4 regions of the Tardiphaga sp. 285_C5_N1_2 genome follow, and region 1 is predicted to be linked to each of the others. Evidence: predicted binding sites of a transcription regulator. Region 1 holds the regulator's gene; each other region holds the start of a gene.
The links. Region 1 encodes PhoB, which activates phosphate uptake and scavenging genes when phosphate is short. Its sites were predicted from a motif close to TGTCATNNANCTGTCAT; they were not measured.
Positions count from the first base shown of each region.

Region 2: a site for PhoB is predicted at 5,953-5,969, ahead of AB7951_RS09865 (glycerophosphodiester phosphodiesterase family protein). Genes of this name have one in related genera too.
Region 3: a site for PhoB is predicted at 4,654-4,670, ahead of ppk2 (polyphosphate kinase 2). Genes of this name have one in related genera too.
Region 4: a site for PhoB is predicted at 3,198-3,214, ahead of AB7951_RS11375 (RNA degradosome polyphosphate kinase). Genes of this name have one in related genera too.

Region 1 covers NZ_CP197241.1:5,476,421-5,483,687, forward strand. The annotation lists gene AB7951_RS25940 (aspartate aminotransferase family protein) at 1-916, opposite strand, end outside; gene AB7951_RS25945 (GcrA family cell cycle regulator) at 1,363-1,872, shown strand; gene phoB (phosphate regulon transcriptional regulator PhoB) at 1,975-2,679, opposite strand; gene phoU (phosphate signaling complex protein PhoU) at 2,772-3,485, opposite strand; gene pstB (phosphate ABC transporter ATP-binding protein PstB) at 3,514-4,341, opposite strand; gene pstA (phosphate ABC transporter permease PstA) at 4,338-5,183, opposite strand; gene pstC (phosphate ABC transporter permease subunit PstC) at 5,185-6,174, opposite strand; gene pstS (phosphate ABC transporter substrate-binding protein PstS) at 6,328-7,267, opposite strand, start outside.
Region 2 covers NZ_CP197241.1:2,065,123-2,072,389, reverse strand. The annotation lists gene AB7951_RS09905 (ATPase domain-containing protein) at 1-1,398, opposite strand, end outside; gene AB7951_RS09900 (hypothetical protein) at 1,609-1,860, shown strand; gene AB7951_RS09895 (formyltransferase family protein) at 1,857-2,696, opposite strand; gene AB7951_RS09890 (hypothetical protein) at 2,740-3,201, shown strand; gene AB7951_RS09885 (NIPSNAP family protein) at 3,260-3,568, opposite strand; gene AB7951_RS09880 (ArsR/SmtB family transcription factor) at 3,639-4,352, shown strand; gene AB7951_RS09875 (alpha/beta fold hydrolase) at 4,424-5,431, shown strand; gene AB7951_RS09870 (GCG_CRPN prefix-to-repeats domain-containing protein) at 5,619-5,879, shown strand; gene AB7951_RS09865 (glycerophosphodiester phosphodiesterase family protein) at 6,000-7,244, shown strand; gene AB7951_RS09860 (trimeric intracellular cation channel family protein) at 7,254-7,267, opposite strand, start outside.
Region 3 covers NZ_CP197241.1:1,198,222-1,205,488, forward strand. The annotation lists gene AB7951_RS05665 (c-type cytochrome) at 1-711, opposite strand, end outside; gene AB7951_RS05670 (xanthine dehydrogenase family protein molybdopterin-binding subunit) at 708-2,912, opposite strand; gene AB7951_RS05675 ((2Fe-2S)-binding protein) at 2,922-3,383, opposite strand; gene ppk2 (polyphosphate kinase 2) at 3,679-4,605, opposite strand; gene AB7951_RS05685 (methyl-accepting chemotaxis protein) at 5,210-6,910, opposite strand; gene AB7951_RS05690 (hypothetical protein) at 6,973-7,119, shown strand; gene AB7951_RS05695 (YebC/PmpR family DNA-binding transcriptional regulator) at 7,147-7,267, shown strand, end outside.
Region 4 covers NZ_CP197241.1:2,368,215-2,375,481, reverse strand. The annotation lists gene ppx (exopolyphosphatase) at 1-912, opposite strand, end outside; gene AB7951_RS11375 (RNA degradosome polyphosphate kinase) at 925-3,126, opposite strand; gene AB7951_RS11370 (DnaA ATPase domain-containing protein) at 3,283-3,960, opposite strand; gene AB7951_RS11365 (CDP-alcohol phosphatidyltransferase family protein) at 4,007-4,561, opposite strand; gene purM (phosphoribosylformylglycinamidine cyclo-ligase) at 4,730-5,803, shown strand; gene purN (phosphoribosylglycinamide formyltransferase) at 5,808-6,461, shown strand; gene AB7951_RS11350 (alpha/beta fold hydrolase) at 6,657-7,267, opposite strand, start outside.

The sequences.
Region 1 (7,267 bases):
AGAAGCCGGGCTTCAGCATGATATCGAGCACGGAATTCGCCGCGGCCACCGCCAGCGGATTGCCGCCGAAGGTCGAGCCGTGGGAGCCGGGCGCCATGCCTTCAGCCGCTTCCGCCGTGACGAGGCACGCGCCGATCGGGAAGCCGCCGCCGAGCGCCTTGGCGAGCGACATCACATCAGGCGTCACGCCGATGCGCTGATAGGCGAACAACTCGCCGGTGCGGCCCATGCCGGTCTGCACTTCGTCGAAGATCAGCAGAATGCCGTTCTTGTCGCAGAGTTCGCGCAGCGCGCCGAAGAACGCGTTGCTCGGCGCACGCACGCCGCCCTCACCCTGCAGCGGCTCGATGAGAATGCCGGCGGTGTTCGGGCCGATCGCCTTCTTCACGGCTTCGATATCGCCGAGCGGCAACTGGTCGAAGCCGTCGAGCGGCGTGCCGTAGCCTTCGAGATATTTGGCGGCGCCGGTCGCGGCGAGCGTGCCGAGGGTCCGGCCATGGAACGCGCCTTCAAAGGTGATGATGCGGGTGCGCTCGGGATGGCCCTTGGAGAAATGATAGTGGCGGGTCACCTTGATCGCGCATTCCATCGCTTCCGCACCCGAATTGGCGAAGAACACGAAGTCGGCAAAGCTTTGTTCGCACAGCCGCGCGGCGAGGCGCTCGCCGTCCGGGCTCTTGAACAGGTTCGACATGTGCCAGAGCTTGGTGGCCTGCTCCTGCAACGCGGCGACCATATGTGGGTGCGCATGGCCAAGTGCGTTCACGGCAACGCCGCTGGTGAAATCGAGATAGCGCTCGCCATCGGTTCCAATCAGCCACGCGCCTTCACCGCGCTCGAAAGCGACATCCGCACGCGCGAAAACAGGCAGCAAGTGAGCCTGAGAGAGGGGCGAAGACGTTGCGTTGCTGGTCATAACCGATCCGATCGAAAAGACTGCGGCCGCGTCGATGACAACTGTGCGAAATCGAACAACGGACCCTAGAAACGAAACGTGCCGCCCTTCTCGGGCGGCACGTGGGCATTATTCTATGTGTGCTGTGAAGACTGTCAACCGCGCACTGCGGCTTTCGAGTCACACGGAGTCGCAGAAAAAGCCGATTTTGCAGCTTTATTTGCAGAAGCATGTGGACGCGGCATGCCCGACTCTTGCGCGCGAGTCACGGCATATTGTAGCTTTTGCCTCGTCGGATACGACATCTCGTGCGGCGGTAGATCCTTTTGACACATCCAGTGCGGCGTAACAGCCGGACGCGAAATTCGCGCCCGGTGAGCGCTAAAGGATTCTGACCGCAGGGATTTTTGAAGTCTCAACTCGCAGCGCTGCCCGGTCAGGCCGGCGCTCACGAAGGGAAAACGGCGATGACGGTAATGACATGGACCGACGATCGCGTCGAACAGTTGAAGAAACTCTGGGAAGGCGGCCTTTCCGCCAGCCAGATCGCTGCGGAACTCGGTAACGTGACCCGCAACGCCGTGATCGGCAAGGTTCACCGCCTTGGCCTGTCCGGCCGTGCCAAGAGCCCCTCCTCGGCAGCTCCGCGGCAGCGCAAGGCGCGCCCGGCGCAGCAGATGGTACGCGTCGCCCGCCCGATGGCACGCGGCAATACCGCGCTGGCCCATAATTACGAGATCGAGGCCGAGCCCGACCCGATCGCCTATGACAACATCGTGCCGATCAGCCAGCGCCTGTCGCTGGTCGAACTCAACGAAGCCACCTGCCATTGGCCGATCGGCGATCCGTCGAGCGCAGACTTCTACTTCTGCGGCGGCAAGGCCCTGGCCGGTGCCCCCTATTGCGCGCATCACTCGCGCATCGCCTATCAGCCGGCCAGTGACCGCCGCCGCGCGGTGCCGAAGCCGACGCGCTGAGCTGGAAGATATCTAAACCAAATGAAAATGCCCGGTGATGAGCCGGGCATTTTTTGTTTGGGGCTTCTAACCTCGCCCCGCTTGCGGGGAGAAGGAAGATACCTACTCCGCCGCCTTGTCGAAGCGGTCATCCAGCGCGTAGCCGGCGCCGCGCACGGTGCGGATCGGATCGGGCTCACCGGCGGGGTTGAGCAGCTTGCGCAGGCGGCCGATATGCACGTCGACGGTGCGCTCGTCGATATAGATGTCGCGGCCCCAGACGCTGTCGAGCAACTGTTCGCGGCTGAACACGCGGCCCGGATGTTCCAGGAAGAACTCCAGCAGGCGATATTCGGTCGGACCGAGATCGATCGGACGGCTTGAGCGCACGACGCGGCGCTTGTCGCGGTCGAGTTCGATGTCGCCAAACGCCAGGACGGTGGCGAGACGCTCGGGAGCTGCACGACGGAGCAGGCCCTTCACGCGGGCCAGGAGCTCCGGCACGGAGAACGGCTTGACGATGTAATCGTCGGCACCGGTGGCGAGACCGCGAACGCGCTCGCTCTCTTCGCCGCGCGCCGTCAGCATGATGATCGGCAATGCCTTGGTTTCGGGCCGTGCGCGCAGGCGGCGGCACAGTTCGATGCCGGACAGGCCCGGCAGCATCCAGTCGAGCACCACGAGATCCGGCACCCGCTCCTTCAAGCGGGTATCGGCATCGTCGCCGCGAGCGACGGTTTCAACATCATAGCCTTCGGCGTCGAGGTTGTAGCGAAGCAGCGTCGTTAGTGCCTCTTCATCTTCCACAACCAGAATGCGTGCATTCACAGCCATCTTGATCAATACCCTCAGTGACGTCCGACAAGTCTTTAAATCATGATCCTTGCGGAAGACTGGCTTCCACTTTTCCGGATCATGCTTCAGACCGTCGGCGTATTCGCGAATGTGGTCATGTCGCCCTTCGGGCGCTTGTCGAGGATCTGCTGGCCCTCGATCATGTAGAACACGGTTTCCGCAATATTGGTGGCATGGTCACCGATCCGCTCGATGTTCTTGGCGCAGAACATCAGGTGGATACAGAACGAAATGTTACGCGGGTCTTCCATCATATAGGTCAGGAGTTCGCGGAATAGCGAGGTGCAGATCGCGTCGATTTCCTCGTCGCCCTTCCACACCGTCATCGCGGCGGGCAGATCATGTGCGGCATAGGCGTCGAGCACGGCCTTGACCTGGGTGGTCACGAGGTCGGTCATGTGTTCGAGGCCGCGGATCAGCTTCAGCGGATGGAAGTCGCTGTCGAGTGCATTGACGCGCTTGCCGATATTCTTGGAGAGATCGCCGATGCGTTCCAGATCGGTGGCGACGCGCAGCGCGCCGACGATCTCGCGCAAATCGACAGCCATCGGCTGGCGCTTGGCGATGGTCAGCACGGCGCGCTCCTCGATCGTGCGCTGCAACTGGTCGATCTCGGAGTCGGTGGCGACAACGCGCGCACCGAGCGCGACGTCCCGGCGGATCAGCGCATCGACGGATTCGACGATCTGCCGTTCCGCGAGGCCACCCATCTCGGCGACGAGACGGGTCAGCTCCTGCAGATCGTCGTCGAAAGCCTTGGTGGTGTGTTCAAAAGCCATCTCAAATTCCTCCCGCGAATATGTCGCGTCAGCCGAAGCGGCCGGTGATGTAATCCTGGGTGCGGCGATCGGTCGGCGACGTGAAGATCTTGTTGGTCTGATCGAACTCGATCAACTCGCCGAGATACATGAAGGCTGTGCTGTCGGAGACGCGGGCAGCCTGCTGCATGTTATGGGTCACGATCGCGATCGTATATTGATCCTTCAACTCGTCGATCAGCTCCTCGATCTTCGCGGTCGAGATCGGATCCAGCGCCGAGCACGGCTCGTCGAACAGGATCACTTCCGGCCGCACCGCGATGGTGCGCGCGATGCACAGGCGCTGCTGCTGACCGCCCGACAGGCTGAGGCCCGACGCGTTGAGCTTGTCCTTGACCTCGTTCCAGAGTGCACCGCCGCGCAGCGCCCTCTCGACGCGGATGTCCATCTCCGACTTGGAGATCTTTTCATAGAGGCGGATACCGAAGGCGATGTTTTCGTAGATCGTCATCGGGAACGGAGTCGGCTTCTGGAACACCATGCCGACGCGGGCGCGCAGCAGGTTGAGGTCCAGCTTCGGATCCAGAATGTTCTGGTTGTCGAGCATGAGCTGACCTTCGGCGCGCTGGCCGGGATACAGATCATACATGCGGTTGAAGATGCGCAGCAGCGTGGACTTGCCGCAGCCCGACGGGCCGATGAACGCAGTCACGCGGTTCGCCATCAGCGTCAGGTTGATCTTCTTCAGAGCGTGGTGTTCGCCATAGTAGAAGTTCAGGTCGCGCACGGTGACCTTGGGACGGGTCTCGCCCTGCAGGGCCGACGGCGGCGGCATCGAGACGGAAGGAACGCCAGACGACACAGAAAGCTCACTCATTTTGCTGTCCTCTCGGCGCCGAGAATGCGCGCGCCAATGTTAAGGGCAAGTACGGTCAAGGTGATGATCAGGGCACCGCTCCAGGCGAGCTGCTTCCAGTACTCGTAGGGGCTCTGCACGAAGTTGTTGATGGTCACCGGCAGGTTGGCCATCGTCTTGGTGAGATCGAGGCTGAAGAACTGATTGCTCAGCGCGGTGAACAGCAGCGGCGCCGTTTCGCCAGCGACACGTGCGGTCGCCAGCAGCACGCCGGTGATGAGACCGGAACGGGCTGCACGATAGGCAATCCGCTTGATGACCAGGGAGCGCGGCAGGCCAAGCGCCGAGGCCGCTTCACGCAACGGATTGGGCACCAGGCCGAGCATGTCCTCGGTGGTGCGGACGACGACGGGGATCACGATCACGGCGAGCGCGAGCGAGCCGGCGAGAGCCGAGAAGCCGCCCATCGGAATCACCACCGCGCCATAAACGAACAGGCCGATGATGATGGACGGGGCCGACAACAACACGTCGTTGATGAAGCGGATCACCGAGGTGAGTTTGTCGTGCTTGCCGTATTCCGCGAGATAGGTGCCGGCAAACAGGCCGAGCGGCGCGCCGATGCCGACGCCGATGACGGTCATCATGACCGAACCGACGATGGCATTGAGCAGGCCGCCTTCCATGGAGCCGGGCGGCGGCGTGTTCTGGGTGAATATCTGCAGGCTGATGCCCGCGAGACCGTTGTAGAACAGCGTGAACAGGATCAGCGCGAGCCAGGTAACGCCAAAGAGAGCGGCACCGACGCAAAGCAGACGGATGATCGTATCGTGGCGACGGCGGGATGCGTAAATCGGGTTCATGTTAGTTGCCCGCCTTCTTTTCCAGACGCAGCAGCATCAAACGCGCTGCCGAGAGCACGAAGAATGTCAGTACGAACAGCAGGAGACCGAGCAGGATCAGGCCCGATTGATGCAGACCGTCACTCTCCGCGAACTCGCTGGCGATCGCCGCCGAGATCGTTGTGCCCGGGCCAAAGATCGAGCCTGTGATGCGGAACGAGTTGCCGATGATGAAGGTCACCGCCATCGTTTCACCGAGCGCTCGGCCAAGTGCCAGCATGACGCCGCCGATGACACCGACGCGGGTGTAGGGGATGACGACGTTGCGGACGACTTCCCAGGTGGTGCAACCGACGCCGTAAGCGGCTTCCTTGAGCACCGGCGGCACCGTCTTGAACACGTCGACCGAGATCGAGGTAATGAAGGGCAGCACCATGATGGCGAGGATCAGCGACGCGTTGAACAGCGAGAGATAGGACGGCGGGCCGGCGAAAATCACGCCGAGCACCGGCACGCCTTCGAAGGCATTGATCATGAACGGCTGCACGTGATTGGCCAGGAACGGGCCGAGCACGAAGAAGCCCCACATGCCGTAGATGATTGAGGGAATACCAGCGAGAAGCTCAACCGCCATGCCGATCGGGCGGCGTAGCCAGTTCGGGCACAGTTCGGTGAGGAAGATCGCGATGCCGAGACCGACCGGGATGGCGATAGCCATCGCGATCACCGAGGTGATCAGCGTGCCATAGATCGGACCGACGGCACCGAGCACCGGCGGATCAGCGGATGGCGCCCAGCGCTGCGTCCACAGGAACGCAAAACCGAATTCCTTCATCGCCGGCCAGGCGCCGGCAATCAGGGAGAGAATGATGCCACCGAGGATAAGCAGGACGGACATCGCGCAAATGCGCGTGATCCAGTAGAACGCCTGATCCCCGAACTTGAAGGCGCTCAAAGCCTTTGCGCGGTCATAAGGCCCGGCTGCTTCCATCGATGAGCTCTGTACGGCCATGTCTGCCACGCCAGTCCCCTGTGATTGTTACTATACCTGAAACGCTGCGCCCCGCGCGGGTCGATCAGGGCGTGATGTCTTTAGAGAGCTCAAATCGGACTTGAGAGAATGAAGCGGAGGAGAGATGCCCCTCTCCTCCGCTCCCACACACGATCAGCTCTTGATGTCAGCCGACCAGGTCTTTTCGATCAGCTTGACGACGGGTTCCGGCATCGGAATGTAGTCGAGCTCTTCAGCCATCTTGCCGCCCTTTTCGAACGACCACTTGAAGAACTTCACGGCTTCAGCCGATGCAGCCTTATCGACCGGAGTCTTATGCATCAGGATGAAGGTCGCGGCAGTGATCGGCCAGGACGCGTCGCCCGGCTGGTCGGTGAGGATCACGTAATAGCCGGGAGCCTTGGCCCAATCGGCATTCGACGCAGCGGCCTGGAAGGCAGCGATGGTCGGCTGCACGGTCTTGCCAGCCTTGTTAATCAGACCGGCATAGGTCAGCTTGTTCTGCTTGGCGTAAGCATATTCAACGTAACCGATGGCGTTCTTGGTCTGACCGACGTTGCCGGCAACGCCTTCGTTGCCCTTGGCGCCGACGCCAACCGGCCACTCGACGGCGGTACCGGTGCCGACCTTGGTCTTCCAGTCAGCCGAGGCCTTCGACAGATAGTCGGTGAAGTTGAAGGTGGTGCCCGAACCGTCCGAACGACGAACGACGGTGATGGCAGCCGACGGCAGCTTCAGCTTCGGGTTCAGCTTGGCGATGGCAGCGTCGTCCCACTTGGTGACCTTGCCGAGATAGATGTCGCCGAGCACTTCGCCGGAGAGAACCAGCTCGCCCGAGGCAATGCCTTCGAGATTCACGACGGGAACGATCGCGCCCATCACCATCGGCCACTGAACCAGGCCGTCCTTCTCGAGCTGCTCAGCCTTGAGCGGCGCGTCGGTGGCGCCGAAGGTCACGGTCTTGGCCTGGATCTGCTTGATGCCGGCGCCCGAACCGATCGACTGGTAGTTCAAACCATTGCCAGTCTCTTTCTTGTAGGCGTCGGCCCACTTCGAATAGACCGGGAACGGGAAGGTTGCGCCGGCACCCGTG
Region 2 (7,267 bases), 3.4 Mb from region 1:
ATCGGCATCGAGAACGATGCCGCCGTCGAGAATTTCAAAGCGGCGCATGCGCATATCGGTCCGGCGGTCACGCGATTTCAGAATGGTCATCAGACGATGGTTTTCCGAGCGCAAGGCTGCGAGATGCAGCGCGATGATGTTCTCGGCAACCGCGGAGAGACCCGTCTGGTTGACACCCTTGAGCGGCTGCCCGGGTGTCATGCCAGCGTGATCGGTTTCTGCCGTCGCCAGCGTGGTAACACCGAGTGCGCGCAACTCGTTGCACAGCGCCGACAAAAAAGAGCCGATGCGCTCCTTTTCGTCGGTGAGCTTCGAGAAGCCTTCGATGCCATCGATCACCAGACGGCGCACGCCGTTCTGCCTGATGGTCGAGAGCAGCTCGGTTGCGACCTCGTCGAGCACCGCTTCTGTCTGCGGGCGCCACATCAGCGTGACCTTGTCGGCCCGCGATTTCAGCGGCAGCTTGAGGCTGTCGGCCTTGATCCGCAGCGCCATCGGATTCTCGTGAAACCCGAACAGCATCGCCGGTTCATTGGCGGGACCGCCGGTCAGGAACTGAAGACCGGCCGTGGTTTTGCCCGACCCGGAAGGCCCGAGCACCACCGTCACCGAATGCGTATCGACGCCGCCGCCGAGCATCTTGTCGACGCCGCCAATGCCGACCGACACCATCGGACCGTCGGCGCTGTCCCAGACGCTGGGCGTCTCCAGCAGCGCCTCGATACGCGGATAGATGGCGTGCCCATTCTCGGTGATGCGATAGGAGTGCTTGCCGCCCATGAACCAGGTGCCACGCAGCTTGTGGACCTGAAGCGACCGCTCGGCGCGGCGGCCATGCAGTGCCGACTGCAGTTCGATGAGACCGTCCACCATCGTATGCTCAGGCGGATGCGCATCGGCGTCGAAGGCGCTGGTCAGAAGGAACATGGTGCAGTTGCTGAAGGCGGCCTGGGTCTGCAATTCGTGGATGAACTTCTTCAGCTCAAGCTCGGAGCGCGCCTTTTCGTGCACGGTGATGAGACCATCGAGCACGAGGATGCTGGCCTTGCGGGTGCGGACCTCGCGGCGGACCACGTCCAGCAGTCCGCGCAGCCCGTCGTCTTCCAGCGTCTTGAAGGCGCCGACATAGGACATGCGGTCGGGAATCGCCGCTTCATCGAAGAAGGTCATCCGCCGCATGTGCCCGATCATGCGGGCGTGGCTCTCGGCAAGCAGCGTGATGTAAAGCGCGTTCCGCCCCTGCGCGGCCTGCGCGAAACAGATCTGGTTGCCCAGAATCGTCTTTCCGGCGCCCGGGGCGCCCTGAATGATGTAGATGCCGCCGTCGAAAACGCCCCCGCCCAGGATCGCATCGAGACCCGGTACGCCGGTTGCAAACCGGCCGTTATCGCCACTCATTCCGAAACTGCCCCTAACGTGTCACCTATACCGGTGAGATGCTGAAACGTGTCGGGGAGCGATGGGTTCCAAAGCTTTTTCAGAAATATTTCGAAACGCTGCCTCTCAGCAAGGCAGCATCCCGCTAATAGCGCACCCGAAACGGAACATCGGCCTTTACGGGCCATTGCTGTCCGGTCACCCTGACAACATCAGGCATGGAGGACGGAAATGGATCAGAAGCTGAATACCTGGACGTCGCAGCCTGAACTCGCCGGCAACGATATGGTGCCGACGAATGACGGTTCCTATCATCCGGATTGCGGCGAAGAGCACGATCACAAGCCGACCAAGGCCATCATCGGCGTGGGACTACTCGTGGTGCTGAGTTTCCTGCTCTATGAATTCAACGGCAAGGTGTCCAAGACGCACACGTCAGCGAACCCGCCCGCGCAGCACCAGAGCTTCGCGGCTAACCGCTAGGCTTCGGCAGCTTCGTCCGCAATAGCGCTTTCAGTCTCGGGCGCGACGACCCGAAACTGGAAGCCGTGCAGACCGATCGTCGGCACGATGCCGAAATGGTCGGTGCCAAAGACTTTGACCCGATGCTGCAATTCGTCTTTCTCGATGCTTACAGGGATATCGCAGATCTGCTCATAGGCCTTACGTGTATGACGCGTGCTGCCCCAGCGCAGCGCCCGCTCGATCAGCGGCTCCGGCTGTGTGGCCAGAACGCGTGCCATCCGCCAGAAAGTCTGCACCAGCTTCGTATAGGCAATCTCTTCCAGACCCGCGACACTGATATCCGCCGGAATTGGGAACGCCTCGACATCCACGATCGGTCCGGCATCGACACGTGCAATCATGCGATGGACCGTGCAGCCGAAGTCGGTCGCATGATCGTAGAGCGCAAAATGTGCCGGGGCCCAGCCGGGATATTGCGGCGGACCCGGATGGAAATTGTAGGCGCCAAAGCCAAGCTGATCGAGCACCGCGCCGGGGACTATCACGCCGGTGGTGAACGAAATCATCCGCGCCCGGCGCAGCCAGTCGGGCTCGATCGCCGCCAGATCTTCAGCTGTGAAAACAGGAAGGACTGTAAGGGCCGGATTGTGACCACGGAGCAAAGTTGTGAAGACCGAGTGCTCAGCAGGACCCGTCAGGAGGATAATCGTATCGAACATTCGGGCTGCCACGCGCTTCTGCGAATCAATAATCGCCCCAGCGTCGCAGCCAGGCCTTAACATCTGATGAGCAGGCCCGATCACGCTGCATTGCCACATAGGACGTGGCTCTGGAATGCACAATCTCTGGAACATGCACCTCATCTGACGGTTGTCTGGCCGCACAGGAGGACACGACATGGCGAACATTCCCAATCCCAATGATCCGTATCGTCCAAATCCCGCCGATGACATCCGCAATCCTGCGCGGCTCGATAATGAGCTGCAGGCCGATCCCGAACTCGCGGAAGGGCCAGCCAGCGGTAGCCGCATGGCTATTTATGCACTTGGTATTGTTGTCTTGCTCGGCGCCGTATTCTACGGCCTGAACAATACATCGATGAATCCGGGCGACGCGACGAAGACCGCATCCCAATCCGCCCCGGCGACGCAGGACAGCACGCCAAAGGCGCCGGCGCCAACCAACAACGTCGCGGATTCCTATTCGAAGCCGCCAGTGGCTCCCGGCGTACGTGACGTGACGCCGACCAACAATCAGCCCGGTGTCACCACCGGTGCGGCACCTGCGCGACCGCAGGCCCCGCAATCGGCTCCGACCGGCACCGAGATCGACAGCTCGAAGGGCGGCGCGCCGAAGTAACGGCGCGACGGGCAGACAAAGCTGCGGACATCAATGCCCGCGGCTTTGTCGCGCATGACTATGCGGTCACCTGGCGCAGGAATGTGCGCTCTTCCGCCAGGATGAACTGGTGCTCCTCGGCCGACGCGAAATTCGCGACGCCGTCAGCGTCAGTGCGCAGTCTGGCGCGGTATGCCTCATAGGCCGCGAGACTTGGAAACGAGATCAGGCCGAATGCGATGTTGTTCGTTCCTTCATGCGGCATCCAATAGCCCTGCAGATCACCACCGCATTTGGGAATAATCGTCAGCCAGCGCTTGGCATAGGCCTCGAACAATGTGCGTTTGAACGGATCGATCTGATAGCGAATGAAGACAGTGATCGTCATGGCGGCTCCCTCTGCAGATACCTGGATATAGCCGCTTGCTCGACCGCAATACTTTGATTAGCGTCGAAGTATGAAAGCAGGCCCGGACATCGCCATGGTCGCTGCACTTGTTGGCGATCCTGCACGCGCCAATATGCTGACGGCACTCATGACAGGCCGTGCGTTGACTGCGAGCGAGCTCGCCCAGGAAGCCGGGATTACGGCGCCGACCGCGAGCTCACACCTCTCCAAGCTTGAAGCCGGCGGCCTGATCGAGCCGGAAAAACAAGGGCGCCATCGCTATTATCGCCTCACCGGGCCCGATGTCGCCGGTGTGCTGGAAGGTCTGGCCGGCCTGGCAGCCCGCGCGGGCCATCTCCGCGTTCGCACCGGGCCGAAAGAACCCGCGTTGCGCCGCGCACGGATTTGCTACGATCATCTCGCCGGCGATCTTGGCGTGCAGATGCTCGACAGTATGCGGGCACAGAAGCTGATCCGGCAGACCGAGCGGGTCATCGAACTCACGACTCAGGGCAGCCGGTTCGTTGCTGAAGAATTGAAGATAGATCCGGCGACGCTGGCGCATCCGCGCCGGCCGGTCTGCAAGGCCTGCCTCGACTGGAGCGAGCGGCGCCATCATCTGGCCGGCACACTCGGCGCCGCCATCATGATCTCATTTACTGCCATGAAATGGGCGGCTAGAGACCCCTCGCCCGGCAGCCGCGTGGTGCATTTCACCCGCAGCGGCGAGAAGCGCTTCGAGGCATTGTTCGGCACCACCGGCAACGCCATCCGGAAAACGTGAAGACGCCGGCTTACCTTCGCCGCAATGCAGCTTGAAACCGCGCCGGACCTTCCTTCTCCCGGAGCCCCCCGATGAACCGCCTGCTGCTCGCTGCGCTGATTGCAACCCTGCCGTTCACCTCATCGCAGGCGGCCGAGCCTCCTGCGGCGCGCGAGCCTTACGGCATCGGCCTCGAAGGCTTCCCTTACCCCTACCCCGTCAACATGCTGCCGCTGGTCAATGACGGCGAGCAGCTGCGCATGGCCTATATGGACGTGCCATCGACCAAGCCGAACGGCCGAACCGTGGTGCTATTGCACGGCCGCAATTTTCCATCGAGCTACTGGGCGCCGGTGATCGGCACGTTGAACGAAGCCGGCTACCGCGTCGTGGTCCCCGATCAGATCGGCTTCGGCAAATCATCGAAGCCATCAGGCGATCTGCATTTCGACAACCTTGCCCGCAACACTGTTGCGCTGATGGATCACCTCGGGATCGCGAAATTCGACATCGTCGCTCATTCCCTGGGCGGCATGTTGAGCGTGCGCATTGTCCGCGCTTATCCCGATCGTATCGATCACCTACTGCTCGCGGCGCCGATCGGGCTTGAGGACTATCGGTTCTATGTGCCACCGACACCAACCGAGAAGATCCTGGAGAACGAAGACAAGCTGACGGCGGAAGGTTACCGAAAGCAGCTTGAGGTGAACTATTCGCTGAAGATGCAGCCCGACCAGGTAACGCCCTTCATCGACGCGCGTTTCAACATCAAGGGATCGCCGGAATATCCGCGCTGGCTGCGCGCCTTCGTCAGTTCGGCGCAGCTCATTTATCGCGAGCCCGTGGTCCACGAAATTCCGCTGATCGCCCTGCCGACCCTGTTCATCATGGGCGCCGACGATCACAACGCACCGGGCAAGCCGAATGCGCCGGAAGCGTTGCGGCCAAAGATGGGCCAGAACGCCGATCTCGCCAAGGCGCTGGCGGCGAAGATGCCGAACGCGAAGGCCGAGGTGCTTCCGGACGCGGGCCATATCGTGTTTCTCGATGCACCGGCCAAATTCAACGAATTGATGCTGGGCTTCCTCGCGGCGAAGTAGCAACTGCCGCGCCCTGCTACGCGGATATCCCGAAACATTCATGCTGTATTCAGATCGAATCGGCTTAATCGTGCTGTGCAGCGTTGATCCCCAGCAATTTTCTTGCCCGTAAGAGTCCTGCAGCGGGTGATGCGATGCCATCATTATTCTCTGCGCCGCATCGCGGCACCATCGAGGGAGAACACGAATGAAGACGATCTTTGCGGCAGCCTTGTTTGCCGTTAGCGTCGGGGGCATCGGTGCCGCCAGCGCAATGCCTCTGGCTCCGCTGAGCGCTGCAGACACGGCAGGCGTGATCCAGGTCGCTCAGGGCTGCGGCCCCGGCTATGCCCGTGGTCCCTATGGCGGTTGCCGCCCGATGTTCCGCGGCCCGCCGCCGCGCGGCCCGGGTTACTGCCCCCCCGGCTTTTTCCGCAATCCCTACGGCCGCTGCATCCGCCGCTGGTGATCGCTGCACAATCCTAACGACGAAGACCCCGCCACTGGCGGGGTTTTTTGTTGCCCACGCGCCGGTTACAGCCGTCACACGAAGATGACAGAATGGCACTTCGCTATTCTGGAGATCGTCATGTCGCGCGCTTTGCGTCGTCTCATACTGGCCGGGCTGCTCGGCCTCTCATCGCTGACGACCGGCCGCGCCGACACCATCGCACTGCCCGAGCCACAGCTGGGTCCGCGGCCGTTCTATCTCGTCGACAAGATGAAAGACGGCCCGCTGAAGGCAAAGCTGAGCACCTGCACCGGGCCGTTTCGCAAGAGCGATTTCTCCATCGCCCATCGCGGCGCGCCGCTGCAATTTCCCGAGCATACACGGGAGTCCTATCTCGCTGCGGCGCGCATGGGCGCCGGCGTAATCGAATGCGACGTGACCTTTACGAAGGACCGCCAGTTGGTCTGCCGGCATTCGCAATGCGACCTGCATACGACAACGAACATCCTGTCGGTGCCATCGCTTGCAGCGAAGTGCACGCAACCCTTCAGCCCCGCCGATCCCGCCACCGGCAAGAAGGCGTCGGCAAAATGCTGTACCAGCGACATCACGCTGGCGGAGTTCAGGACGCTGACGGCGAAGATGGATGCCGCCAACACATCAGCGACCACCGTTGCGGACTATCAGAACGGCACGCCGCGCTGGCGCACCGACCTCTATGCCAGCTCGGGCACGCTGATGACCCATGCGGAAAGCATCGCGCTGATCAAGAGCCTCGGCGCCAAATTCACGCCGGAGCTGAAGGCTCCAGAGGTGCCGATGCCGTTCGACGGCGATTATAGTCAGGAGAAATACGCGACCCAGATGCTCGACGAATATCGCGCCGCCGGCATTCCGCCTGGCGACGTATTTGCCCAGAGCTTCGATCTCAACGACATCAAGTTCTGGATCCGCACCGCGCCGGAATTCGGCGCGCGGGCGGTCTATCTCGACGGCCGCTATGAAACACCGGGTTTCGATCACATGCGCGCGGAAACGTGGAAACCGTCGATGGCCGAACTCAAGGCTGCCGGTGTCAAGATTCTCGCACCGCCGATCTACATGCTGCTGACGCTTGATGGCACCAACAAGATCGTGCCCTCCCCTTATGCCAAGGCAGCGCGCGACGCAGGGCTCGATCTGATCACCTGGTCGCTGGAGCGCGATGGGCCGCTCGCAAACGGCGGCGGTTTCTTCCATCGCTCGGTCAAACCCGCCATCGACCGCGATGGCGACACGCTGACGGTGCTGGACGTACTGGCGAAGGACGTCGGCGTCCGCGGCGTGTTTTCCGACTGGCCGGCGACCACGACCTTCTATGCCAGCTGCATGGGACTGCGCTGATAGCAGGCGCTATTTGGTGTCGC
Region 3 (7,267 bases), 4.3 Mb from region 1:
GTTGTCGAGCGCGAAGCCGAGATTGCGCGGCGTGTGGCATTCGCCGCAATGCGCCAGCGCCTCGACGAGATAGGCGCCCCTGTTCCATTCCGGGCTTTGCGACGTATCGGGCTCGAAGCGCGTATCCGGATTGAACAATGCTGACCAGAATGTCATCGCCCAGCGCTGATTGAACGGAAAGGCCAGCGTATTCTCAGGCGGTGCCGCGCGCACCGGTGCGAGGCTGAACAGATAGGCCTTGACCGCGAGCGTGTCCGCGTCGGTCATGTAAGTGTAGGACGTATAGGGCATCGCCGGATAGAGCCGGGCGCCGTCGTGGCGCTTGCCGCTTCGAACGGCGTCGAGAAACTGCTGATCGGTGTAGCTGCCGATGCCTGTCTCTTTGTCCGGCGTGATGTTGGTCGAATACAGCGTGCCGAACGGCAGTTTGAATGCGAAGCCGCCGGCATATTCCTTTCCGCCGGGTGCAGTGTGGCAGACCATGCAATCCGCCGCACGCGCGAGATATTCACCGCGCTCGATCGGGCTGGCGTTGGTCATGTTGGCGGGAACGCCGGTCGGATTGGCGCCCGTGTAGTCCGCCAGCGCCACTTTCGGCCCACCAGAGAACGACATCGGTCCGGGACCGCGCACATAGAGCGCGGCGCCGGCTGCAGCCACAACACCGATCACAATGACGCTGCCGAGAATGCGACGTGCGGCGGGCGTCATGACTTCTTCCTTTCGGCGATCGCATCGCGGTCGATTGGCATCCTCCGCAGCGCAACGCCAGTCGCGGCATAGATCGCATTGCGCAGCGCCGGCGGGCCACCGATCACGCCGCACTCGCCTATGCCGCCGGGTGCTTCGCCGCTCTTGATGAGGTGGACATTGATTTTCGGCATCTGGTCGATCCGAAGCATGCGGTAGTCATGGAAATTGGACTGCTGCACGCGTCCCTTCTCGATGGTGATATCGCCATAGAGCGCGGCGGTGAGGCCGAACACGATGCCGCCTTCGATCTGCGCCACGATGGTGTCAGGATTGACAGCGATGCCGGTGTCGACCGCCACGTTGACCTGCCGCAGACGAATTTCTCCCTGTGAATCGATCTCCGCTTCGACCACGGTCGCGATCGAGGTATCGAAGGTGGGCTGGATGCTCACGCCGCGTCCGACGCGCGCTGGCAGTGGCTGACCCCAGTTGGCCTTCTCTGCCGCGAGATTGAGGGCCGCCAGCATCCGTGGTGCCTTGCCGAGCAATTCACGCCGGAACACGACGGGATCCTTGCCGGCCTTGCGAGCGAGCTCATCCATGAAGCTCTCGATCGCGAACACGTTATTGTTCGGGCCGACGCCGCGCCAGAAACCGGTTGGCACCGCCGGCGGTTCGACACGGACATATTCACACTGGAAATGCGGGAAGTCGTAGGGCTGGTCCGCAGCACTATCGATGGCGTCGATGTCGATGCCCTTCTGGAACGCAGGCGGCAGCCAACGCGCGATCACGGCCGAGCCTGCGATCTTGTACTTGAAGCCGACCACTTTGCCGTTCGACAGTGTCGCCGAAATGTTGTCGCGATAGACTGGGCGATAAATGTCGTGCTGGATGTCCTCTTCGCGGGTCCACACAACCTTGACCGGTCCATTGACTTGTTTGGCGATGCGCACCGCCGTCACCACCATGTCAGGCTCAAGCCTGCGGCCAAAGCCACCGCCGATCATGTGCTGGTTGACCGTCACCTTGTCGATCGGCAAGCCCGCGGCCTTGGCAGCCTCGGATTGCACCCGCGACATGATCTGCGTGCCCGTCCAGACCTCGCAGGAATCTCCCTTGAAGTGCACCGTGCAATTCAAGGGCTCCATGGTCGCGTGCGCAAGGAACGGCATCTCGTAGGACGCGTCGATCCGTTCGCCGGTGGCGAGACCCTTGGCGATGTCGCCGACGGATTTGGCGATTACGCCGTCCGTCTCGCTGGCCGTGCGCAAATGCGCCCAGATGTCCTTCGAACTGATCTTGGCGTTGGGCCCTTCGTCCCAGGTGATATCGAGCGCTTCGAGCCCGGACCTGGCGGCCCACATGTGATCGCCGACCACGGCCACGAGGTCGTCGAGCACCACGATCTGCCGCACGCCCGGAATCTTCTTCGCCGCGCGGTCATCGACCTTGGCGAGTTTGCCGCCGAACACCGGGCATTGTGCTAGCGTCGCGAATGTCATGCCCGGCACCATCGCGTCGATACCGTAGATCGTCTTGCCGTTGACCTTGTCCGGCGTGTCGAAGCGCTTCAGCGGCTTGCCGATCACCGAGAAGTCTTTCGGGTCCTTGAGCGCGACCTCTTTCGGCGGCGTGAGCTTGCCGGCGGCGTCGCACAACTCGCCATAGGACAGTTTGCGCCCGCTGGCCGCATGCATCACTTGCCCATTCGACGCCGTGCAGCTCGCAGGTTCGACCTGCCACTGTTCGGCTGCGGCTTGCACCAGCATCGCACGCGCGGTTGCACCGGCATTGCGCAGCGGTTTCCAGAATGCGCGCACCGAAGTCGATCCGCCGGTCGCCTGGATGATGAAAATTGGATTGCCGTAGAGCTTGTCGCTGGGCGGCGCATGTTCCAGCGTGATCTGCGCATAATCCGCGTCGAGCTCTTCGGCGAGGATCATGGCGATGGCCGTATAGATGCCTTGCCCCATCTCGACTTGCGGCATCACCAGTGTCGTCTTGCCGGTAGTGTCGATGCGGATGAACGCGTTGGGGGCGAATTTGCCCTCCGTTGTATCGGGGAGCTGCGTCGGCTCATTGGCCGCGCGGACCGGAAGCTGGAAGGCGAACATAAAGCCGCCGGCAAAGGCGCCAGCGAGCAGATTGCGCCGTGACAGGCCAGAAGGCTTGTTTGCAGGACTGGCCGCAACAAGCATGTTGTCTGCAAGTTTCATGGCCGACTCCTAGGTTTGCCGTTCGGAGGCAGCATGCTTGATGGCTTCACGCACCCGGACATAGGTGCCGCAGCGACAGATATTTCCGGCCATGGCAGCATCGATGTCAGAATCGTCGGGGGTCGGCGTAGAAGCGAGGAGCGCGGCCGCCGACATGATCTGCCCGGACTGGCAGTAACCGCATTGAATGACTTCGAGATCGAGCCAGGCCTTCTGCACCTTGGCGCCGACCGGTGTGGTGCCGACGCCTTCGATTGTGGTGATGGCGCGTCCGCTCACCGCACTGACCGGCAGCAGACAGGAGCGCACGGCCTTGCCGTCGACATGCACGGTGCATGCCCCGCATAGCGCAACGCCGCAGCCGAATTTTGTGCCGGTCATGCCGAGAATATCGCGCAGCACCCAGAGCAGGGGCATGTCGTCTGGTGCGTCGAAGGACTTCTGCTCGCCGTTGATATTGAGATTTGCCACAGTGAGACCCCCGTTTGCTCGACTCGATGATGCAATGGCGAATGGTTCGTCATCGACCAACGACGGTACTATAGGCGTACGGTCATCATTTCAAAAGCAGCAATAAGATGCAGCAGGACTATACATTGGTTTGTATGTCGCGCGAGCGTGTCTGTCGGATAAATCGCGGTAAAATCTGCACGACGTCATCCGACGCCCTCTTCGTGGGCGTCGGATGACTTTTATTCAAAAGAATATTGCGGTTGCGTTAGGCTCGGCCTGCCCGAAAACGTTACGCGATCTGCCGACTGTGGGGCTAGTACCGCTCCGGCACATACATTTCGGCTGGCACCGGCGTGCGGTGATAGTCGGGATTGCGTACGCGTGCAGGCAGGACCACAGGCGGATGCTCGACCTCCTGATAGGGAAGCTGTTCGAGCAGATGCGCGATGCAGTTCAGGCGGGCCTTCTTCTTGTCGACGGCCTGCACCACATGCCACGGGGCTTCCGGAATATGCGTATGCTCGAGCATCGCTTCCTTTGCCTTGGTGTATTGCTCCCAGCGGGTGCGCGCCTCGACATCCATCGGGCTGAGCTTCCACTGCTTGAGCGGATCGGCGATGCGCATCGAGAAGCGCAGGTGCTGCGCTTCATCGGTGATCGAGAACCAGTATTTGACCAGGATGATGCCCGAGCGCACCAGCATGCGTTCGAATTCCGGCACCGAGCGGAAGAATTCCTCCACGTCATCCTCGGTGCAGAAACCCATCACGCGCTCGACGCCGGCGCGGTTGTACCAGCTACGATCGAACAGCACGATCTCGCCGCCGGCGGGGAGGTGCGAGACGTAACGCTGGAAGTACCATTGGGTGCGTTCGCGCTCATTCGGCGCGGGGAGTGCGGCAACGCGGCAGACGCGTGGATTGAGCCGCTGGGTGATCCGCTTGATGACGCCACCCTTGCCAGCGGAATCGCGACCCTCGAAGATCACCACGACCTTGAGCTTGTTCTGCTGCACCCAGCTCTGCAACTTCACCAATTCGCCCTGCAGGCGGAACAGTTCCTTGAAATAGAGGCGTCGCTCGATGGTCTCCGCCGGGCTGTGGTCGGACATTTCGTTGGTCAGCGCGTCGAGACGATCGTCATCGATCTCGAGCTCGAGTTCTTCGTCGAAGCCGTCCAGCATCTCTGCACGAATGCGGTCGTGGATTGCTTGCGCGTCGTCGAGGGAATGTTCGGTCATGGCAGCTCCGCTTGTATCGAATGGGTTCACGGTTATGGACCGATGCAAATGTCAGCGGTGTGACACTGCCCCCCAGGCCCGGGGCGAATGGGCAAATGGCTCCAATGGGTCTCGCCGCCGCTGTCCATGCAGGACGGGGTACCGCAAGCCGAAATTCAACTACGCGTGATTGGCGCTACCTTGAGAGCCAAGCGTGCGCATCTGAGGTCGCGGGGCTCGTTGACCAAGGAAAAATGTGATGAATAAATTCATTCTGTTGGGCGCCGTTTTACTGATCGCCGGCACTGCGAGCTGGACCGCGCAGGCCAAAGACGGGCATAGCGCTGCCAGCAAGCATCGACGGATCATGTCCTCTCACGCGCGGTATGAGGGAAGCGCCCCCGTAACGGTCTATCGCGGATTTGGTGCCGGCCCCGGTTCATATGGATACAGCGCGCCATATGGATATGGCGGCGGTTCATACGGCGGAGATGACAATGCGGAAGGCCGAACGAGCGGCGGCTAGGAGGGCTTGGCAGTTTTGGCTGCTAACCCACTCGCAGACGGAATATGCGGCGCTGCGCCAGGTCTCAGGTGGCAGCGCAGCGCCGTTTACAAACCCAAATCATAATTTGTACGCCGTGCGGAAGCCGCCCCAATGGCGTCCCTGTATGCGCACAGGCACGTCTATCTCGCGCATCATCACGGTCTGACCGTTGCCCATGTCGCGGGCATAACTCTGGATCAGGTAGGAACGTGTATTGCGACCGGCGGCCAATCCAGCCGGATCGTTGAAGATGCGGCGGTTGCGGCAGTTGGCCGTATTCCAGGCGACATCACCCGGGCGCTGCGGCTTGGAATAGATGCTGTTATGTACCGGTAGATAGCCGTTGCGGTCGATCATGGCGCAGAACGCCATGCGGCTGTCCTTGGCGAGAAATGCATCCTGGAATTCTGGGAGTGCGCGGTCGGCCCAGCCGAGAATCTTTGTCCGGTACTGCACCGGACTGGAGCCAGGGATCTCGACGTAGTTGTCGTCGAACATGTCGTCGATGCTGATAGCGCCGGATGCAATACCGTCGGCAAAGATTTTGTTGAGCACGGCGCCGGCGTCGATGGCGCGGGTGACGAATTCGGTGTTCTCGTCATGGATCGCCCATAGTCGGTCTTCGATCCGGCTGATGAGAGCCCCGTCGGGCGCGACGAACAGTGTCTGTGCGCCGGCGGGAGAATGTTCGGCAATGCGCAGGCGGCAGGGGCCGACCTCGCTGAGTTCAGCAGCAACGATGTCGTGCAACGGAAGCCGGTTCGCGTCTGGTCCGCCGATGAGGATGCCGTCCATCGAGATTTCATAGACCGGCGCGCTGATCTGGCCGCCGCGCGCCTGAAGATCGACGTTGAGGTGACATGGCAGCTTTTCGCGTCGGCGCTCGTCTTCGCGCTCGCTCTGTTTCAGCAGTACCGCGCAGCGCGACTTCAGCCGTGAGGCAAACATCGTGACGGCCTGGCCGGCCTGCGCGACATGCTCGCCATGGGCAGCCGCTTCCTTTGCAGCGCTATCGATTTCCGCGGCACTGTTGCCGACCGAGACGATGAATTGCGAGGCGGTGGTGGCGTTGTGCGACATCTCGCTGGTCGTTGCGTTCTGCTCGGCGACCGCGCCGTTGACATTGGCAAAAACCGGGCGGATCGCGTCGATGGCGGTGGAGATGCGATGCACCGCATCGACCGAACTCGCTGCGTCGCGCTGCAGGGTGTCGATCTTCTTCCTGATCTCTTCGGTGGCGTTCTGAGTCTGCACTGCCAGCGCCTTGACCTCGGTGGCGACGACCGAGAAACCGCGGCCTGCAGCGCCGGCGCGTGCCGCCTCGATGGTCGCGTTCAGCGCGAGCATCGTTGTCTGCCGGGCAATCTGCGCGATCAACTCCAACACATTGCTGATTGCAGCGGAGGAGTCGCGCAGGCGGTCCACATTGGCGCTGGCTTCATGGGCGGCGGCGCCGGCCTCGTCCGCGAGCCGGCTGGCATCGCGCACCTGGGTGCCGATGCCCTCGGCCGAATGGGTGAATTTGTCGGCGGCCTGCGCAAAGGTTGTGGCGGTGGATTGCGCGGCGCTGCTGCGGTCGGCCAGCACGTCGGTGCGGGCGCGGATGGCGGAGAGGGTGGCGGCGGTCGATTCGGCGCCGCCGGCGACGGATGTCGCGGCACGCTCGAGCTGGCGGATAAGCGCGCCCAGCTCGAGTTCCAGCAACTCAAGGATGTCCCGAGCGGTATCTGGTTCAGGATGCTGCGGTGCCACAGAAGGTGCTGTGTTTTCAGCAATCATCACCACTTCAGCCGCTTCCGGCCGCCGCTTGCGGAACAGTCCAAACGCCATCGGTGACCCCAATGAATACAATCTATGCGGGTAACCTTGCACCTCGGCGTGAAGTGATGGTTAAGGTCGGTCGCGGTATTGCGAAGATCTGCCGGATTCGGCTGCAAATTTTTGATTTTGCCGATTTCGCGGCCTATAACCCCGCGCCGCAGCCCTAACTACCCTGACGCTTCAAGAGAGACCGCATGGCCGGACATTCCCAATTCAAGAACATCATGCATCGCAAGGGCCGGCAGGATGCCCAGAAGTCCAAGCTGTTCAGCAAGTTGGCGCGCGAAATCACCGTCGCTGCCAAGATGGGGACGC
Region 4 (7,267 bases), 3.1 Mb from region 1:
CGGCAGCATTTCGTACAGCAAGCCTTCACGGACGCCATAGGTCGAGAACACGATAGTCTTCGGCTTGGCGGTGCGAATGACATATTCAAGCACGAGAGCCGCGTAGACCAGCAGAGGCTGGCGCTGTTCGGCTATGGCTTCGATGTTGGCAAGAATGTTGGCTGTTGCGAGCCGGCGCAAGCGGCGCACGAAATCGAGCGCTTCGGTGGCCGGGATCGAATAGCCATGCATCACACGTAGCGGATAGCCGCTCTGGATGATGTGCAGCCGCGCCAATGCACGCCAGGTGCCGCCGACCGCATAGAAATTGCGACCTACGCCCGCCTTGAGCTGCGCGACGTCAGCCAGCGCCAGCCTGACGATGCGCTCCGCCTTCTTCGGTGATTTCTGTGAGGCATCCTGCAATGCGAGACTGCCGAGCGGCAGCGTCACGCCCTGCCGGACCGCATTGCCTTTGACATCGATCAGTTCGAGCGAACCGCCCCCGAGATCGCCAACCAGGCCATCCGGCTTGTGCACGCCTGAAATTACGCCCAGCGCCGAGAGCTTCGCTTCGCGCGGCCCCGATATGATCTGGATCTCGCAGCCGCAGATTTTCTCGGCTGCTGCGATGAAGGCAGGTCCATTGCTCGCATCGCGCGCCGCAGCGGTCGCGATGGCGTAGACGCGACCGACCTTCATGACCCTGCACAGCGCACGGAAGCGCCGAAGCGCCGTCAGCGCCTTGTCGACGGCGTCCTTGGCCAGCAACCCGGTGCTCTGCACTTCGCGGCCGAGACCGCACAGCGCCTTTTCATTGAAGAGCGTGACAAGGCTTCGCGTCAGCGACTCGTAGACAACGAGACGCACCGAGTTGGAGCCAATATCGATGACGGCGACGCTGGTCGCGCGTTGATTGGCACGCGCTACCACGTTGCTGGTTCCTTACGAGGATTGGTGACGCTCCGAACGGCGGGTGAGCCGGCGCGGGGATGATTTCTCAAGCGACTTTCCACGGCCAGACAGACTCGGATTCGTCATGAAGTAATTGTGCACATTGAAGGGTTCCTCGCCCTTCGCTGCCTTCATACGCGTTGACGACCCGTCCGGCAACAATTGCCAGCTCTGTTCCGTATCCTTGAGATTGGCCACCATGATCTGCTCGAGCACCTGGGTATGCACGGTGGGATTCTGCAGCGGACACAGAACCTCGACGCGGCGATCCAGATTGCGCGGCATCATGTCAGCCGACGATATGTATATCGCCGCCTTCGGGCTCGGCAGGCCATTGCCCATACCGAAGCAATAGATTCGACCATGTTCAAGGAAGCGGCCGATGATCGACTTGACGCGAATGTTTTCAGACAGGCCGGGCACGCCCGGCCGCAGGCAGCAGATGCCACGCACGATCAGTTCAACGGATACACCGGCATTCGACGCCTCATAGAGCGCATCGATGATTTCCGGATCGACCAGCGAATTCATCTTGAGCCAGATCGCACCCGGCTTGCCACTGCGGGCGAATGCCGCTTCGCCGCGGATGTGTTCGAGCATGCGACCGCGCAAGGTCAGCGGCGACACGGCCATCTTCTCGATGTCGCTCGGCTCCGCATAGCCGGTGATGTAGTTGAACACGCGTGCGGCATCGCGACCGATGATCGGGTCGGATGTGAAATATGACAGATCAGTGTAAATGCGCGCTGTGACCGGATGATAGTTGCCGGTGCCGGTGTGCACATAGGTCGTGAGCGAGCCGCCCTCGCGGCGCACCACCAGCGACAGCTTGGCGTGGGTCTTCAATTCCAGGAAGCCATAGACCACCTGGACACCGGCGCGTTCGAGATCGCGAGCCCAGCGGATATTGGCCTCTTCGTCGAACCGCGCACGCAGCTCGACGAGCGCCGTTACCGACTTACCGGCTTCGGCGGCCTCGACCAGCGTGCGGACAATCGGCGAATTGTTGGAGGTGCGATACAGCGTCTGCTTGATCGCCACCACGTCCGGATCGCGCGCAGCCTGCTGCAGGAACTGCACGACGACGTCGAAGGATTCATAGGGATGATGGACAATCAGGTCCTTCTGACGGATCGCGGCAAAGATATCGCCGCCATGATCGCGGACACGTTCCGGATGACGCGGCACATAAGGCACGAATTCGAGATCGGGCCGATCGAGCCGCGTGAGCTGCGAAACCTCGTTCATGGCGAGGATGCCGTCGACCAGCAGGATTTCGTCATCCGAGGTCGCCAGCGCGCGCTGCACGAAGGCGCGGAGTTCTGCCGGCATGCTGGCTTCGATTTCGAGCCGGATCACCGACCCTCTGCGGCGACGCTTCAGCGCAGTCTCGAACAGCCGGACCAGATCCTCGGCCTCTTCTTCGACTTCGAGTTCACTGTCGCGGATGATGCGGAAGGCACCCTGCCCCTGAACGGTGTAGCCCGGGAATAGACGTGCGATGAACAGGCCAGTGGCCTGTTCCAGCGTGATCAGGCGGACCGCGCCGTCCTTGCCGGGGGTCGGCAGGCGGATGAAGCGATCGATCTTGCCGGGCATGCGGATCAGCGCGTTCATCGTCTTGCCGTCGGACACCCGCGACAGATGCAGCGCGATGGTGAAGCCCAGACTCGGAATGAACGGGAACGGATGCGCCGGATCAATCGCCAGCGGCGTCAGCAGCGGGAAAATGTTGTGGAGGAAGTGGTCCTCGATCCAGGTCCGGTCGGCCTTGCTGACCTCCTTGCCGTCGAGCAGCACGATTCCGACATCGGCCAGCATGCCGCGCTGGTCGCGCCAGATCGCCTGCTGGTCGCTGCCGAGCTTGGAGACCGCGCTGTTGATCAGCACCAGTTGCTCGGCCGGGGTCAGGCCGTCCGGGCTGCGCTCGCTGATTCCCTCACGGACCTGCGCCTTGATGCCGGCGACGCGGACCATGAAGAATTCATCAAGGTTGTTTGCGGAAATCGACAGGAAGCGAACGCGCTCCAGCGCCGGATGGCCCGGATTGACGGACTCCTCAAGGACGCGGCGATTGAAATGCAGCCAGGACAGCTCGCGATTGATGAAGCGCTCGGGACCCGACGCGACCACCTCTGCCGGCTTCGCTTCGCCCTTTTTCTCTTCAATAACAATCTCTTCTGCGGAGTCCATGAGACAGCAATCCATCTAGTTCAAGCAGCGCTATAGTGCCGGCAAATCACAGCGGACATTGCGTCAGTTGCATGACGCTTCGATGACATTGAGGAACCTGCCTGCCGCGCCGTCAAGGCACCGTTCGACGCGCCGCGTTTGACGTCCAAGGCTAAGTCAGGCGTCGCGCAGCAGTTCCGCAGCCAATGCACGGGTCACCGGCCGCCCAAGCCGGAGCGCCTCGCTATCCAGCAATTCCACCGTATGGCGGGCGGCGGCGAATGACCGCTCGATGCGGCTGGCCACATAGCTGACCACGCTCTCGTCGATGCTGAGCTGGCGGTCGGCGCAAAACTTCACGATCAGCGCCCGAAACAACCCGTCATCCGGCGGCAGCAGATTGACTACCGGGATCGCACGGAGCCGCGACCGCAGATCGCGCAACTCGACCTCCATGGCGGCCGGGGCGACCCGCGCCGTAATCAGCACATAGGCGTTGTCCTGACGTGCCAGATTAAGAAGGTGGAACAGCGCCCGCTCGTCGAAGGCACCGGCATTGAGATCCTCCACCACCAGTGCGTTGGTCACCAACTCAGCCGGAACCGTCGCAGCCGTCAGGCTGTGCGCCATGGTGGAGCGTGCCCCGGCCTCCTCGGCCCAGATCGCTGCCAGATGGCTCTTGCCGGACCCCTCCGGGCCGACAAGCAGCATGACCCGGTTCGGCCAGTCCGGCCAGCAGTCGATCAGTCCCAGCGCCTCGGCATTGGCCGGGCCCTCAAGGAAGTTGTCGCGGGACAGACTCTCCGCATGGGGCAGCGCGAACGCCAATTGACGGGGTTGGACGCGGGCGACCACGCAAATACTCCTGCCGGCTCCGCCGGCGAACGTCACGAATACCGGTTTACCGGGGCTCTTGACCGGGTTCGATGGTGCTCATGTGTCGCATCCACTCGACGAGATAGAAGGACACAGAGAGCAGCGTCAAGACGGTCACAAAGCCCATTAAAATCAAATCGTAAGGCGAGGATTTGAAACCAAATCCGAGGGCAGCAAGAACCAAGGCTGCGAAGGCCACCTGCGCCACCGTATTGAGCTTCGATACCATCAGCGGCTTCATCGGGATCGGTTTGCCGAACAACCACGACACAATGACGGCGCCCACGATCATGATATCCCGCGACACCACGAGAATCACGATCCAGCGCGGAACTGCCCCCCATATCCCCAGGGAGACATAGATCGAGACCAGCAGCGCCTTATCGGCCAAGGGGTCGAGCAGCGCACCGAGTTCGCTGGCCATGTTGAAACGCTTGGCGAGAAAGCCGTCCACGGCGTCGCTGACCCCTGCAATCACGAAGATTGCAAAGGCGATTTCCATCTGGTTCGAGGCAATCGCCCAGACAATCACGGGCACCAGCAGGATACGCCCGAGGGTGATTAAATTGGGGATACTCACGCGGCGCTTCCCGGCTCCGGCCTGTTTCGCAATCCGAGCTTGGGGGCTCCGACCGGCTTACCGCCTACATAGTAATCGGGATAGCGTTTACGAGCCATTGCGCAGGCGGGGATTCCGACGTAACCAGCCGAAAATACACAGTTTCGCAGCTCCGGCAGGATACCCGGCATGACCGACCAGAAAAAAGGCCTCACTTACGCGGACGCGGGCGTCGATATCGATGCCGGCAACCGTCTGGTGGACCTCATCAAGCCAATGGTTCGCGCAACCGCCCGTGCCGGCGCTGACGCCGAGATCGGCGGCTTCGGCGGACTGTTCGACCTCAAGGCCGCCGGCTTCAAGGATCCGGTTCTCGTCGCCGCCACCGACGGCGTTGGCACCAAGGTCAAGATCGCCATCGAGGCCGGCATCCATAACGGCATAGGCATCGATCTCGTCGCCATGTCGGTCAACGACCTCGTGGTCCAGGGCGCCGAGCCCCTGTTCTTTCTCGACTACTTCGCATGCGGCAAGCTCGACCCAGAAGCCACCGCCTCAATTGTTGCTGGCATCGCAGAGGGCTGCCGCGAGTCCGGCTGCGCGCTGATCGGCGGCGAAACCGCCGAAATGCCCGGCCTCTACAAGGACGGCGACTACGACCTCGCCGGATTCTCGGTGGGTGCTGCGGAGCGCGGCACGCTGCTGCCGACCAAGGATATCGGCGTGGGCGATGCCGTCATTGGCATGGCCTCGTCTGGCGTCCATTCCAACGGCTTCTCGCTGGTCCGCAAGATTGTCGAGCGCACGGGCCTCTCTTACGCCGACAAGGCGCCGTTCTCGCCGGTGATGACGCTTGGCGGTGCGCTGCTGACCCCGACCCGGCTTTATGTGAAATCCTGCTTGCGCGCGATCCGCGAAACCGGCGCTGTGAAGGGGCTCGCCCATATCACTGGCGGCGGCTTCACCGACAACATCCCGCGCGTGCTACCAAAGAACCTCGGCGTTCGCATCGACCTGCCCTCCCTCACCGTCCTGCCAGTGTTCAAGTGGCTAGCAAAGGAAGGCGATATCGCCGAACTCGAGCTGCTGCGCACCTTCAATTGCGGCGTCGGCATGATCGCCATCGTCAAGCGCGAAGCCGTGCAGCAGGTGATGGACATCCTGCGCGAGGGCGGCGAGACCGTGTCGCTGCTCGGCGACGTCATCGAGGCCACAGGCGACGAGCGCGTCGTTTATGACGGACATCTCGAACTCAACCTGTGAGGCCGTGATGCGTCGCGTCGCCATCCTGATTTCCGGCCGCGGGTCGAACATGACGGCGCTGATCGAGGCCGCTGCCGCAGATGGCTTCCCGGCCGAGATTGCGCTGGTGATTTCGAACAAGGCCGACGCTCCGGGCCTCGCCATCGCGCAGGCCAATGGCGTCAAGACGCTGGTGATCGAAAGCAAGCCGTTCGGCAAGGACCGCGCCGGCTTCGAGAAGCTGCTGCAGGCGGCTCTCGACGAGCACAAGATCGAGCTGATCTGCCTCGGCGGCTTCATGCGCCTGTTCACGGCGGAATTCGTGCGACACTGGTACGGCCGGATGCTGAACATCCACCCGTCGCTGCTGCCGTCCTTCCCCGGCCTCGATCCGCACGGCCAGGCATTGCGCGCCGGCGTCAAGATTTCCGGCGCCACGGTGCATTTTGTCATTCCAGAGACCGATGCCGGCCCGATCGTGATGCAGGGCGCCGTGGCCGTAGCCGATAACGACACCCCCGACACCCTCGCCGCGCGCGTGCTCGACATCGAGCACAAGATCTATCCGCAGGCGTTACGGCTGTTGGCCGCCAACAGCGTCGGCATCACCGGCGACACCTGCACCACCAGTACCGGCGCCAGCCGCGACGACACGCTGATCTCGCCGACAGTGATCTAGGGCGAGGCGCCCGCAGATTCGCGCGATCGTAACTTTTCCGCAACGAGGACAACGCATTTTATTGTTCGGGAGGCGCCCCGGACTGTCGTGTGTCCGTCGTCAATGGGGATTGTTCAGTTCGCGAGCACCGGTCGCAGGACCATCAAAGACAATGCGAACGACGCAACACGTGCTGCGTCGTCCGTACTGCGTCGTTTAGCTGCGAACAAATGCCAGAATATCCGGATTGATCACGTCGGCATGGGTGGTCAACATCCCGTGCGGGAAGCCCGGATAGGTCTTCAGCGTGCCGTTCTTGAGCAGCTTCACCGTCAGTGGTGCAGCGTCGGCATAAGGCACGATCTGGTCATCATCGCCGTGCAAAACGAGCACCGGCACATCGATCGCCTTCAGGTCTTCGGTGAAGTCGGTTTCCGAAAATGCCTTGATGCAATCATAGTGCGCCTTGGCGCCGCCGATCATGCCCTGCCGCCACCAGTTGTCGATCACGCCCTGATAGACTTTCACGCCCGGCCGGTTGAAGCCGTAGAATGGCCCGGCCGGGACATCGACGTAGAACTGCGCGCGGTTGGCAACAAGCGCAGCACGGAAGCCGTCGAACACTTCGAGCGGCAGGCCGCCGGGATTGTTCTCGGTCTTGAGCATGATCGGCGGCACGGCGCTGACCAGCACCGCCTTGGCGACGCGTCCCTTCTTGGCACGCGCGACGTAACGCGCAACTTCGCCGCCGCCGGTGGAGTGACCGATATGCACGGCGTCCTTGAGATCGAGTGCATCGGTGAGTTCGGCGACATCAGCGGCATAGG